DNA from 3 places in the Pseudoalteromonas sp. SR44-2 genome. Region 1 is predicted to be linked to each of the others. Evidence: predicted binding sites of a transcription regulator. Region 1 holds the regulator's gene; each other region holds the start of a gene.
The links. Region 1 encodes sigma-54, which starts transcription at its own class of promoters, with help from an activator protein. Its sites were predicted from a motif close to GTTGGCACGNNNNTNGNNT; they were not measured.
Positions count from the first base shown of each region.

Region 2: a site for sigma-54 is predicted at 1,811-1,829, ahead of H5115_RS04995 (DUF1328 domain-containing protein). Genes of this name have one in related genera too.
Region 3: a site for sigma-54 is predicted at 1,608-1,626, ahead of glnA (glutamate--ammonia ligase). Genes of this name have one in related genera too.

Region 1 covers NZ_JACJDW010000008.1:35,882-40,103, reverse strand. The annotation lists gene lptC (LPS export ABC transporter periplasmic protein LptC) at 1-270, shown strand, start outside; gene lptA (lipopolysaccharide transport periplasmic protein LptA) at 260-805, shown strand; gene lptB (LPS export ABC transporter ATP-binding protein) at 802-1,527, shown strand; gene H5115_RS06785 (RNA polymerase factor sigma-54) at 1,597-3,096, shown strand; gene hpf (ribosome hibernation promoting factor) at 3,123-3,410, shown strand; gene ptsN (PTS IIA-like nitrogen regulatory protein PtsN) at 3,415-3,867, shown strand; gene rapZ (RNase adapter RapZ) at 3,886-4,222, shown strand, end outside.
Region 2 covers NZ_JACJDW010000005.1:181,465-185,686, reverse strand. The annotation lists gene H5115_RS05015 (aspartate kinase) at 1-412, shown strand, start outside; gene csrA (carbon storage regulator CsrA) at 504-695, shown strand; gene H5115_RS05005 (YcxB family protein) at 746-1,213, opposite strand; gene H5115_RS05000 (hypothetical protein) at 1,348-1,539, opposite strand; gene H5115_RS04995 (DUF1328 domain-containing protein) at 1,598-1,771, opposite strand; gene H5115_RS04990 (OadG family protein) at 2,291-2,536, shown strand; gene oadA (sodium-extruding oxaloacetate decarboxylase subunit alpha) at 2,548-4,222, shown strand, end outside.
Region 3 covers NZ_JACJDW010000013.1:80,780-85,001, reverse strand. The annotation lists gene H5115_RS10070 (DUF4124 domain-containing protein) at 1-32, opposite strand, end outside; gene glnA (glutamate--ammonia ligase) at 146-1,552, opposite strand; gene typA (translational GTPase TypA) at 2,060-3,883, shown strand.

The DNA.
Region 1 (4,222 bases):
AATGCAGACGAAGCAACATTATACGAAGATAAACAATTAATTTTAGAAGGTAATGTGGTTGCCAAAAATTTAACCGATAACGCCATGATAGACAAAATCAATGCTGATAATATTCAGGTTGATATAAAGTTATTAACAATGCGTTCGGAGCAACCCGTCATTATCACTGGACCCAATTTAAAAATCACCGGTAAAGGCCTAGAAGCCGACTTAAAAACCGAAGTGATAAAACTAATTAACCATACGCGAACCATATATTATGACCAATAAAATATTAAAATCACTTATAATTCCTACACTTATACTAGCGTTTAATAGTAGTGCTGCAGAGCAAAACACGCAACCTGCTGCCAATCAAATTTCAATAAGTGCCGACAAGCAAGAAGGTCAATTAAAAGCTAATGTGGGTATTTTTGAGAAAAACGTTGAGATTATTCACGGTAATCGCCGCATTACAGCCGATCGCCTAGAAGTACACAAACGTGATGAACTTGGTGATAATAAACAATTATTAATTGCCACAGGTAGCCCTGCGCACTTTGAAGAAAAGCAATCAGACGGCACGACTATGAGCGCCAGTGCTGATGAAGTACGTTATGATGTATCTAAGCGTTTTTTAACGCTTGTTGGTAATGCACAAGTATCGCAAGCCGGACAAAAAATAAATGCTAAAAGCATTACCTACGACATAGAGCAGCAGCTCATCAGTGCCGAAAAAGATGAAAACTCAACTGACCGCGTTCACACAATTTTAGTACCGATCGAAACTAAAAAAAGTAAAAAAGGCGATAAAGGTCAACCATGAGCACATTAAAAGCAGAACTATTGGCAAAAAGCTATAAAGGTCGTGAAGTTGTAAAAAACGTCGGCCTTGAAGTACAAGCTGGCAGTATAGTTGGCTTACTTGGCCCTAACGGTGCTGGTAAAACAACGACTTTTTATATGATTGTAGGGCTTGTTCCTAGCGACAAAGGTAAAATATCTATTGATGATAACGATATTACTCTTTTACCTATGCATAGTCGTGCTAGATTAGGCATAGGCTACTTACCGCAAGAGTCATCAATTTTTAGAAAGCTGACTGTTTATCAAAACTTAATGGCCATTTTAGAAACGCGCAAAGAACTAAATAAACAAGCCAGAGAAGACACGCTCAATAACTTATTAGATGAATTTAGCATACAACACATTCGTGATAGCCAAGGTATGGCATTATCGGGTGGAGAACGTCGTCGTGTAGAAATAGCACGAGCGCTGGCAGCAGATCCTAAATTTATATTACTGGATGAACCGTTTGCCGGTGTTGACCCTATTTCGGTATTAGATATAAAGAAAATAATAGAACATCTTAAAAATCGTGGGATTGGAGTATTAATTACCGACCATAACGTAAGAGAGACCCTTGATGTTTGCGAAAAAGCCTACATTGTTTCTCATGGGGAGCTGATTGCATCAGGTACTCCAGAACACGTATTAAATGATAAAACAGTACGCGATGTTTATTTAGGCGAGCAATTTAGGCTGTAACATTTACGCCATGTCTTTAAGCATCTGCTAGTATTAATTATAACAACATAAAAGGATTGTTAGAGATACATGAGGCAATCACTACAGCTGCGCATGGGCCAGCAACTTACAATGACTCCACAGCTGCAACAAGCTATTCGTTTGTTGCAACTCAGTACATTGGATCTCCAGCAAGAAATACAAGAAGCTCTCGACAGTAATCCACTATTAGAGGTTGAAGAGGCAGACTATTCTGAAGACGCTGCTGGTAAAAACGAGCAAAAAGCTGATACCGATGACATAACTGTTAGCGCATCTGCTGATGATGCTCCGAGCGAATATGAACAAGATACTGGTGAAGCACTTGCAAAAGACACGCTAAGTGACGACATGGCTATGGATGTCAGTTGGGATGAGTACATGAGTGCCGCTCCTGCAGCCTCATCAGGTCCAATGCCTGAAGACGAATCAATATACCAAGGCGCCTCTACTGAAACGCTGCATGAGTATTTAATGTGGCAATTACAACTAACGCCATTTAGCCCTACCGATGAAGCCATCGCTATTGCGATTGTAGAGGCCGTCGATGATTCAGGTATTTTAACATTAAGCTGCGAAGAGATTTTAGAAAGCTTTAATCAAGAAAACGAAGATGATAACGAAGTCGAACTTGATGAAATTGAAGCGGTATTAAAACGCATCCAACTGTTTGATCCTGTTGGTATTGCTGCACGTAGTTTACAAGAGTGTTTGTGTATTCAGCTTAATCAATTTGATAAAGAAACACCTTACATTAATGAAACGAAAATGATTTTAACCGAGCATATTGATCTATTAGCAGCTCGCGACTATCGTACATTAATGAAAAAAACTAAGCTTAAAGAAGAAGAGCTTAAAGAAGTGATGACACTAATACATACTCTCAACCCAAAACCTGCAGATACTATTGTAAGGGAAGAATCTGAGTATGTTGTTCCTGATGTGTCAGTTAAAAAAATTAAAGGCCGCTGGGTTGTCGAATTAAACCCAGATAGCATGCCTAAAATTCGTGTTAATAGCCAATACGCGGCAATGTCTCGCACTGTAAAATCAAGTGGCGACAGCCAGTTTATTCGCTCACATTTACAAGAAGCTAAATGGTTTATTAAAAGCTTAGAAAGTAGAAACGACACGCTATTAAAAGTTACTAATTGTATTGTTAAGCAACAACAAGGCTTTTTTGAACATGGCCCTGAAGCCATGAAACCAATGGTTTTAAATGATGTCGCTGAAATGGTAGAAATGCACGAATCGACAATTTCGCGTGTGACTACTCAAAAGTACATGCATACACCCCGTGGTATATTTGAGCTTAAATATTTTTTCTCAAGCCATGTAAGTACTGAAAACGGTGGTGAATGTTCATCTACAGCAATACGTGCGCTTATCCGAAAATTAATCGCAGCAGAAAACTCAGCAAAACCATTGAGTGATAGCAAAATAGCGGATATATTGGCTGAGCAAGGAATTAAAGTAGCGAGACGTACAATCGCAAAATACCGCGAATCTCTTGCTATTCCACCGTCAAATCAGCGTAAAAGTCTGATTTAAGACGCTAAACTAAAAGGGTAATGCTTATGCAACTAAACTTAACTGGTCGTCACGTAGAATTAACCGATTCACTAAGAGACTATATTAATACTAAATTTGCGAAGCTTGAAAGACACTCTGATCATATTAATAATGTTCATGTCATTCTCGATGTAGAAAAGTTAAATCAAAAAGCAGAAGCCACAATACACGTAAGCGGTGCTGAGCTATTTGCCTCTACAGAACATCAAGATATGTATGCCGCTATTGACTCGTTGATCGACAAGCTCGATCGCCAAGTAATCAAACACAAAGAGAAGCTTGCTCGACACTAATATGATGAAATTAAGTTCACTTATATGCCAGGACTGCAGCAAAGCTGCGGTCCTTTTTAATAGCAAAAAAAGAATTTTAGAGTTCATTAGCGAACTTGCTCACGACAAACTTCCGTATTTACCGCAACAAGATATTCTTAATGCTTTAATGAGCAGAGAGAAATTAGGTAGTACAGGTATAGGGCGTGGCATTGCTATTCCTCATGGAAGAATGAGCGGTGCAGAAGAGCCTTTGGCTTTAGTGCTCGTTAGCGAAACTCCAATAAACTTTGATGCAATCGATAATCGCCCTGTTGATATTTTTGTCGCACTCATCGTACCAGATGGCGATAACCAGCAGCACTTAAAGACTCTAGCAACCATTGCTGATAAACTAAACAACAAAGATTTTTGTAAACAGTTACGCAGTGCAAAATCTGATACTGAGCTTTACCAAGTTATTGTCGATCAATCATAGTTTTATAAAGGGTGTTAAATGGAGTTAATTATCATAAGCGGCCGTTCTGGTTCTGGAAAGTCGGTTGCTTTGCGCGTTGTAGAAGATTTAGGTTATTATTGCGTAGATAATATTCCAGTAAACCTACTACCTTCATTAGTTCGCAGTGTATCTGATAGCTACGATAAAATTGCTGTTAGCATAGATGTGCGCAACATCCCTAAAGAACAAGATGAATTTAACGATATTCTTGAATACTTGCCTGGCTTTGCAAACCCTACGTTGTTTTATTTAGATAGCGACGATCAGACATTGATCAAACGCTTTTCTGAAACACGCAGATTACACCCACTATCAATAGACTCGTTGCCCCTTG
Region 2 (4,222 bases), on a different contig from region 1:
GCCAACGGGCACGCAATATCTTTCAAAAATATTGAAACTTTTTGCCGAAAATGGCATCGAAATAGATATGATTAATCAAGTTAATCATAACTTTGAAAAAATAGACTATGCTTTTACTGTGCACTCGAATGATTATCTGCAAGCACTTGAATTATTGAGTGAAGATCAAGCTCAGCTCAGTGCTCAAAATATAAGCGGATTGCAAGCAGTAGCTAAAGTTTCTGCTGTTGGCATGGGTATGAAATCACATTCTGGTGTCGCTAGTTTATTTTTTGATGCATTAGCGCAGGAAAATATTAATGTGGTTTTAGTCTCGACTTCAGAGATTAAAATTTCAGTTTTAATAGATGAAAAGTACTTAGAGTTGGCTGTTCGTGCATTACACAAGGCATTTTTAACAGAAAATGGATAGATTGCGAGTTTTTACTTACTTTTCAGTCTAATTTTCATTAGTATGTTTAAGCGGAATCTTATAATTTTTATTGGAACATGGGAGCAAGAGAATGCTAATACTAACTCGTAGAGTAGGTGAAACCCTAATGATCGGTGACGAAGTAACAGTTACTGTTCTAGGTGTTAAAGGAAATCAAGTTCGAATCGGTGTTAATGCACCAAAAGACGTATCAGTGCATCGTGAAGAGATTTACATGCGCATACAAGCTGAAAAGTCGAACCCTAATCCGGGCAATGCTTAATCAACACGTATACGTAGTTGAGTAATTAACTCAACTAGACTAAAAGCCACTCACTGAGTGGCTTTTTTGTTTATAAAAGCGAGTGTTTCAGGACTAAGTATTTGTTTTGATATGTACTGCATGCCGCTTTTGTTTTTAATAATAATACCTTGTTGGGTGTCTATTACTTCGCTTATATTTTGCCATTCTAATTGATAGCTTTTGTAATGATTAGCAGATTTAATACCTTCTTCATCAAAGGTAAGTGTTACCTCAGAGCCTGATGCTCTGCTGAGCATTTGTCTGGTTACCCACCATGGTCTGCGATAGTAAAAAGCGACGCACTCGAGTACCGCTAACATGATCATAAACGATCCTAAGTAATGATCGTCTAAAACATAAATGCCAAATAAACCAAGCGCAACTAACAACACAAGTAAAAAGTATTTAGGTTTTGCACGCTTACTATAAGGGAGTGACTCATCAAAACACTCGTAAAAGTAGGGTTTATCTAATGTGTAGGTGGTTGTGAATACCATTTTGCCTTGCTTTAAATATCGTTTTTTTTATTTTAACAAGCTAACTGCTAAATGAGCAGCTTTATAGTCAGTGATTTTATTACTGGTACAAAAAAACGGCTCGAAAGCCGTTTTTTTTAGCGGTACAAGAAGAATTAACAGTTAGTTTCTTCAGCGTTCACGCCTTCTTTAACATTTTCACATGCATCTTCAACAGAGTTTTGCACGTCAGTTACTGCTTCGTCGATACGTTCGCCAGCATCTTCTGCATGGTTGTCTTCACAACCCATCATGAAAAAACCTGCAAATACTGCGATTAGTGCTGCTTTTAAAGTTGTAGAGTTCATAGTGTAATTCCTTGTAAGTATTAATTAAATTTTAGTGTTTGTCAGTTGAATGCTTTATCTACCTGGGTGATTTACCACGTAGTGCACCTGAAACTAATGAAATCACTAAAAGTACTAAAAAGATAAAAAATATAATTTTTGCTATACCAGCTGCGGCACCTGCGATGCCACCAAAACCTAACACTGCAGCGATTAAAGCAATAACTAAAAATGTAATTGTCCAGCGTAACATTGTTTTCTCCTTGGTTATCAAATTTGCTCATAATAACTAATGCCAGTTATATGCCAAAGTTTATTTTGTATAAATATCAATTGCTTATGATTTTTTGCTGTTATTCTAGTTATTAGTTGGTTAGTAACTTTTACGCTTTGTTATGTAAGTTATTCACACTGTTGCAAATAACTGCTAAATGTTCACTAAATAGACTTATTTTGGTAAGACCAATTAACAAGTGGTGTGTGGCTTTGCATTTTATATTAAGAATTAGTGTTTATTTTTACTTAGCTTGATAGTTAATTAACAACTTCCATATAACTATTAGCTATAGTCGTTATTTCTTGTATGTATTGTAGAGCGCGTGATTGCTGAGTTATAGCATGTAAATTAATTGAGTGTTATGTTGTTTATTGTTTAATTGGTTTTACCAATTTACAAGATGTAGACAAAACGATTAGTTTTGTTATTATCCAGTGAATAAATATTTAATTAAATCGATTTTTTATTTTCGATATGGGTTTCAAGGGGAGAAAAATGGATATAGGTGCTCTACTCACAACGGCTGGTAACTTAATGCTTACTGGCATGGTTGGGGTGTTTGTATTTCTGTCGATATTAATTGGTGCAGTAACGCTTATGTCTAATTTGGTGACGCGCTTTAGCGAACCTGACGTGGCGACACCAGTTAAATCACCATCTTTTAAATCTCAAGGTGTGCCTAATGAGCACATCGCTGCTATTAGTGCTGCCATTGCTCAGTACAAATCAAATAATAAATAAGGGGCACACACATGGCTAAATTAAAATTAACAGAATTGGTATTACGCGATGCTCACCAATCATTATTAGCAACGCGTATGCGCCTAGACGATATGCTACCGATTGCTAGCAAATTAGACGATGCGGGTTATTGGTCTATTGAATCGTGGGGTGGTGCTACATTTGACTCGTGTATTCGTTATTTAGGCGAAGATCCTTGGGAGCGTATTCGTGCACTTAAAAAAGCGATGCCTAATACTAAACAGCAAATGCTATTACGCGGTCAAAACTTATTAGGTTACCGCCATTACGCTGATGACGTAGTTGAAAAATTTGTAGAACGTGCACATAAAAATGGCGTTGACGTATTTCGTATATTTGATGCAATGAACGATGTTCGCAATCTAGAAACAGCTATTAAAGCGGCTGTAAAAGTAGGCGCTCACGCTCAAGGTACTATTTCGTACACAGTTAGCCCAGTTCATACACTTGATATGTGGCTAACTCTTGCAAAGCAGCTTGAAGATATGGGTTGTCATTCAATTTGTATTAAAGATATGGCGGGTTTATTAAAGCCGTACGATGCTGAAAAACTAATTAAAGCACTTAAAGAAACTGTATCTATTCCAATTGCTATGCAGTGCCACGCTACAACAGGTTTAAGTACTGCTACTTACCAAAAAGCAATTGATGCTGGCATTGATATGCTCGATACCGCTATTTCATCAATGAGTATGACTTATGGACATTCTGCAACTGAAACTATTGTATCGATAGTTGAAGGGACTGAGCGTGATACTGAGCTTGATTTAAACCACCTAGAAGAAATTGCTGCTTACTTTAGAGATGTACGTAAAAAATATGCGGCATTTGAAGGTAGCTTAAAAGGGGTTGACGGGCGTATTTTACTAGCTCAAGTACCTGGTGGCATGCTTACAAACATGGAAAACCAACTTAAAGAGCAAGGCGCAGCCGATAAGCTTAATGAGGTTTTACTTGAGATCCCACGTGTACGTGAAGATCTTGGCTTTTTACCTTTAGTAACACCAACGTCGCAAATTGTTGGCACTCAAGCGGTACTTAATGTGCTAACGGGTGAGCGTTATAAAACCATTACTAAAGAAACTGCTGGCGTATTAAAAGGTGAATATGGCTTAACACCAGCACCAATGAATAAAGAGCTACAAGAGCGCGTGCTTGATGGAGCGGAAGTTATTACTTGCCGCCCTGCAGATAACATTGCACCTGAGCTTGCAACGCTTGAAGCTGAGTTATTAAAAGAAGCACAAGAGCAAGGTTTAACACTTGCTGATGATCAAATTGATGACGTATTAACTTATGCATTATTTCCACAAGTTGGTTTGAAGTTTATTAAAAACCGCAACAACCCAGATGCATTTGAGCCAGTACCTTCTGTTGAAGATAAAAGCAGTAAAGCACCTTCTAAATCAGTTTCAAATGGTAACAAAGTGAAGGCTGAGCAGTACAGCGTAAAAGTAGATGGTAAAGTTTATGACGTAGTAGTAGCGCAAGGTGGTGAACTTAAAGAAGTAACATTAAAAGACTCTGAGCACATTCCTCAGTCTGCTTCGGTTGCATCAGGTGAAACACTTAACGCGCCTCTAGCCGGTAATATTTTTAAGATTAAGGTAAAAGCTGGGCAAGTTGTTAACGAAGGCGATGTAGTGATTATTATGGAAGCCATGA
Region 3 (4,222 bases), on a different contig from region 1:
GCAATTAATAGTAATAAAATCTTGTTGTTCACTCTGCAGCCCTGCATTTTTGTCGGTAACTTAACTTTAGTGGAGATTGATTAATTTTACCATTAAAAAAGCCCGCAAAGCGGGCTTGAGAACACACATATTTTATACAGCTAAATTAACAGCTGTAGTACATTTCAAACTCAACTGGGTGAGTTGTCATGTTAAGCTTTTCAACTTCTTTAGATTTAAGTTCGATGTAAGCATCGATTAAGTCATCAGTGAATACGCCACCTTGAGTTAAGAATTCACGGTCTGCGCTGAGTGCAGATAGTGCTTCGTCAAGTGATGCTGCAACAGTTGGGATTTCTGCTGCTTCTTCAGCTGGTAAGTCATATAAATCTTTATCCATAGCATCGCCAGGGTGGATCTTGTTTTTGATACCATCAAGGCCAGCCATAAGCATTGCTGAGAAAGCAAGGTATGGGTTAGCTGTTGGATCTGGGAAGCGTACTTCAATACGACGACCTTTTTCAGATGGAACCACTGGGATACGGATTGATGCAGAACGGTTACGTGCAGAGTATGCAAGCATAACTGGTGCTTCAAAACCTGGTACTAAACGTTTGTACGAGTTAGTAGAGGCATTTGCAAAAGCGTTAATTGCTTTAGCATGCTTGATGATACCGCCAATGTAATAAAGCGCATCTTCAGAAAGGCCGCCGTACTTATCACCAGCAAAAAGGTTTACACCATCTTTAGCAAGTGACTGGTGACAATGCATACCAGAACCGTTATCACCAACAACTGGTTTAGGCATAAACGTTGCTGTTTTACCGTATAAGTGAGCCATGTTATGGATAACATATTTCATTTCTTGGATTTCATCCGCTTTTAATACCATTGTATTAAAGCGAGTAGCAATCTCGTTTTGACCTGCTGTTGCTACTTCGTGGTGATGTGCTTCTACTACTTGGCCCATTTCTTCTAGAACTAGACACGTAGCTGAACGCCAATCTTGGAAGTCATCAACAGGAGCAACTGGGAAGTAACCGCCTTTAATACCTGGACGGTGACCTGTGTTGCCATCTGCATATTCTTTATCTGAGTTCCAAGCAGCTTGCTTAGAATCAATTTTGTACATAGAACCAGACATATCTGATTTGTATTTTACGTCGTCAAATACGAAAAACTCTGGCTCAGGGCCAAATAAAACTGTATCTGCAATACCTGTAGAGCGCATGTAATCTTCAGCACGCTTAGCAACTGAGCGTGGGTCGCGCTCATAACCTTGAAGCGTTGAAGGCTCTACTACGTCACAACGTACGATTAATGTTGATTCTTCAGTGAAAGGGTCTAGTTTGATTGATTCAGCAACTGGCATTAATACCATGTCTGATTCGTTTATGCCTTTCCAGCCTGCAATTGAAGAACCGTCAAACATTTTACCGTCTTCAAAAAAGTCTTCATCAACTTGGTGATGAGGAATAGATACATGTTGTTCTTTACCCTTAGTGTCAGTAAAGCGTAAATCAATGAACTTAACGTCATTTTCTTTAATAAAATCTAAAACCGATTGTGACATGTGTCCTCCAACTATTGGGTTTTGTTATTGCTGCATAATTGCTTTGGGATTTACTAAGCTGATTTTGTGCCATTTTTATAACTAGCTGTTTATAAATTAAAAAAATATCGTTGCATCAAAATGGAATGTACAAACGCACTATATTGGTGCGTAAATTTTCCTTTTTGGTGCAAAATTTACAGGGCACAATTTGCTGCTAATTTAATCGCTCGGAAATAGCATAACCTAAATGCAAAAGAGTACCAAAAAGATCAGCAAAATAGCCAAAAAGGCTGTTTTTCAAAAAAAATTTGAAATTTAATTCATATAATTGTCATATATAAAACAGATACTTAGTGAAAGTATTGAGAAAGTTTTGAAATTTATATTGGATAAACTTTCATCCATGTCATTAATGAGGGATAATATGCGCCCTTTTAAATCCTATGCTGGGACATCTCGCGAAAGCGTGGATGAGTGCGTAGATCTTGCAGGATCAATGAGAATTTAATTTCTCTGAGTAAATATATGAGCATCGAACAGTTAAGAAATATAGCGATTATCGCGCACGTTGACCATGGTAAAACAACACTGGTTGACAAACTACTTGAGCAATCAGGTACATTAGAAACACGCGGCGGTAACGAAGAGCGCGTGATGGACTCAAACGACATTGAGAAAGAACGTGGTATTACCATTTTGGCTAAAAACACAGCCATTTCTTGGAATGACTACCATATCAATATCGTAGATACCCCGGGACACGCCGATTTCGGTGGTGAAGTTGAACGCGTACTTTCGATGGCTGACTCAGTATTATTACTTGTTGATGCTCAAGAAGGTCCAATGCCGCAAACGCGTTTCGTTACGCAAAAAGCATTCGCGCAAGGCTTAAAGCCAATCGTCGTTATCAATAAAATTGATAAGCCAGGCGCTCGTCCAGATTGGGTTATGGATCAAATCTTTGATTTATTCGACAACCTTGGCGCAACTGACGAACAGTTAGACTTTAAAGTAATCTACGCTTCAGCAATCAACGGTTGGGCAACACTAGATTTAGACGAACCATCAGACAACATGGAACCTATGTTCAAGATGATCGTTGAAGAAGTATCACCACCGGATGCAGATCCTGAAGGTGACTTCCAAATGCAAATTTCTCAACTAGATTACAACTCTTATGTTGGTGTAGTTGGTATTGGTCGTATTAAACGTGGTTCTGTTGCTCCTAACCAACAAGTTACTATTATCAGTGCTGATGGCACTACACGTAATGGTAAAATTGGTGCAGTACAAAGCTACCTAGGTCTTGAGCGTATCGAAACTGATAGAGCTTACGCTGGTAACATCGTAACTGTAACTGGTATTGGTGAGCTTAAGATTTCTGACACAGTTTGTTTCCCAGGAAACGTTGAAGCATTACCACCACTAAGTGTTGATGAGCCAACTGTAACAATGACATTCTCTGTAAATAACTCACCTTTCTGTGGTAAAGAAGGTAAGTTTGTAACGTCACGTAATATCCGTGAGCGTTTAGACAAAGAATTAGTACACAACGTAGCACTTCGCGTTGAAGATACTGCAAGCCCAGATAGCTTCCGTGTTTCTGGTCGTGGTGAATTACACCTAGGTATCTTAATCGAAAACATGCGTCGTGAAGGTTACGAGCTTTCAGTTTCTCGTCCAGAAGTTATCTTACGTACTGTAGATGGCGTTCTAGAAGAACCGTTTGAAACAGTGACTATTGACTGTCAAGAAGAGCATCAAGGTTCTGTTATGGAACAAGTTGGCCTACGTAAAGGTGAACTTACTAACATGACTCCAGATGGCAAAGGCCGTATGCGTTTAGACTTCATGATCCCAAGCCGTGGTTTAATTGGTTTCCAAACTGATTTCATGACGCTTACTTCGGGTTCTGGTCTTATGTACCATACGTTCGATCATTATGGTCCTCATAAAGGTGGCGCTATCGGTGTTCGTAAGAACGGCGTAATGATTGCAAACGCAACTGGTAAAGCACTTACTAACGCATTATTCAACTTACAAGAGCGCGGCCGTTTATTCATCGGTCACGGTGTTGAAGTATACGAAGGTATGGTTATCGGTATTCATAACCGTGATAACGACCTTACAGTTAACGCCCTTAAAGGCAAGCAGTTAACTAACGTACGTGCATCTGGTACTGATGAAGCGCAAACGCTTTCTCCGCACCTTAACTACTCACTTGAGCAAGCGCTTGAGTTCATCGATGATGACGAGCTAGTTGAAGTTACTCCACTAAACATTCGTATCCGTAAGAAACACCTTACAGAAAACGAACGTAAACGTGCGGGTCGTGCACCTAAGTCATAATCTATTAATTTAGAATAATGATTTTAAAAGCCGCTGTATTGCAAAATACAGCGGCTTTTTTGTGGATGAAAATAAGAGCTGTTAGCTATAGTCGTCAGTTGAAAGTATTTAGTTCAAAATTATATGACTACTGTTTTGAGATGAAATTTCCATAATATATTTACCTCTAAAAGCGCAGCGCCTCTTAACCTCTTTGTGAATAATTTACTTAAAGATCTTTTGCACAAGGAGAAGGGAATGAGAAGAGAAAGAGAGAGCTGAAACAGCCGATAATGCAAAGTATCTGTGTATGTTGGGTCTCGCTTCGCTCAACCCAACATACATGTTCAATTATTTTAT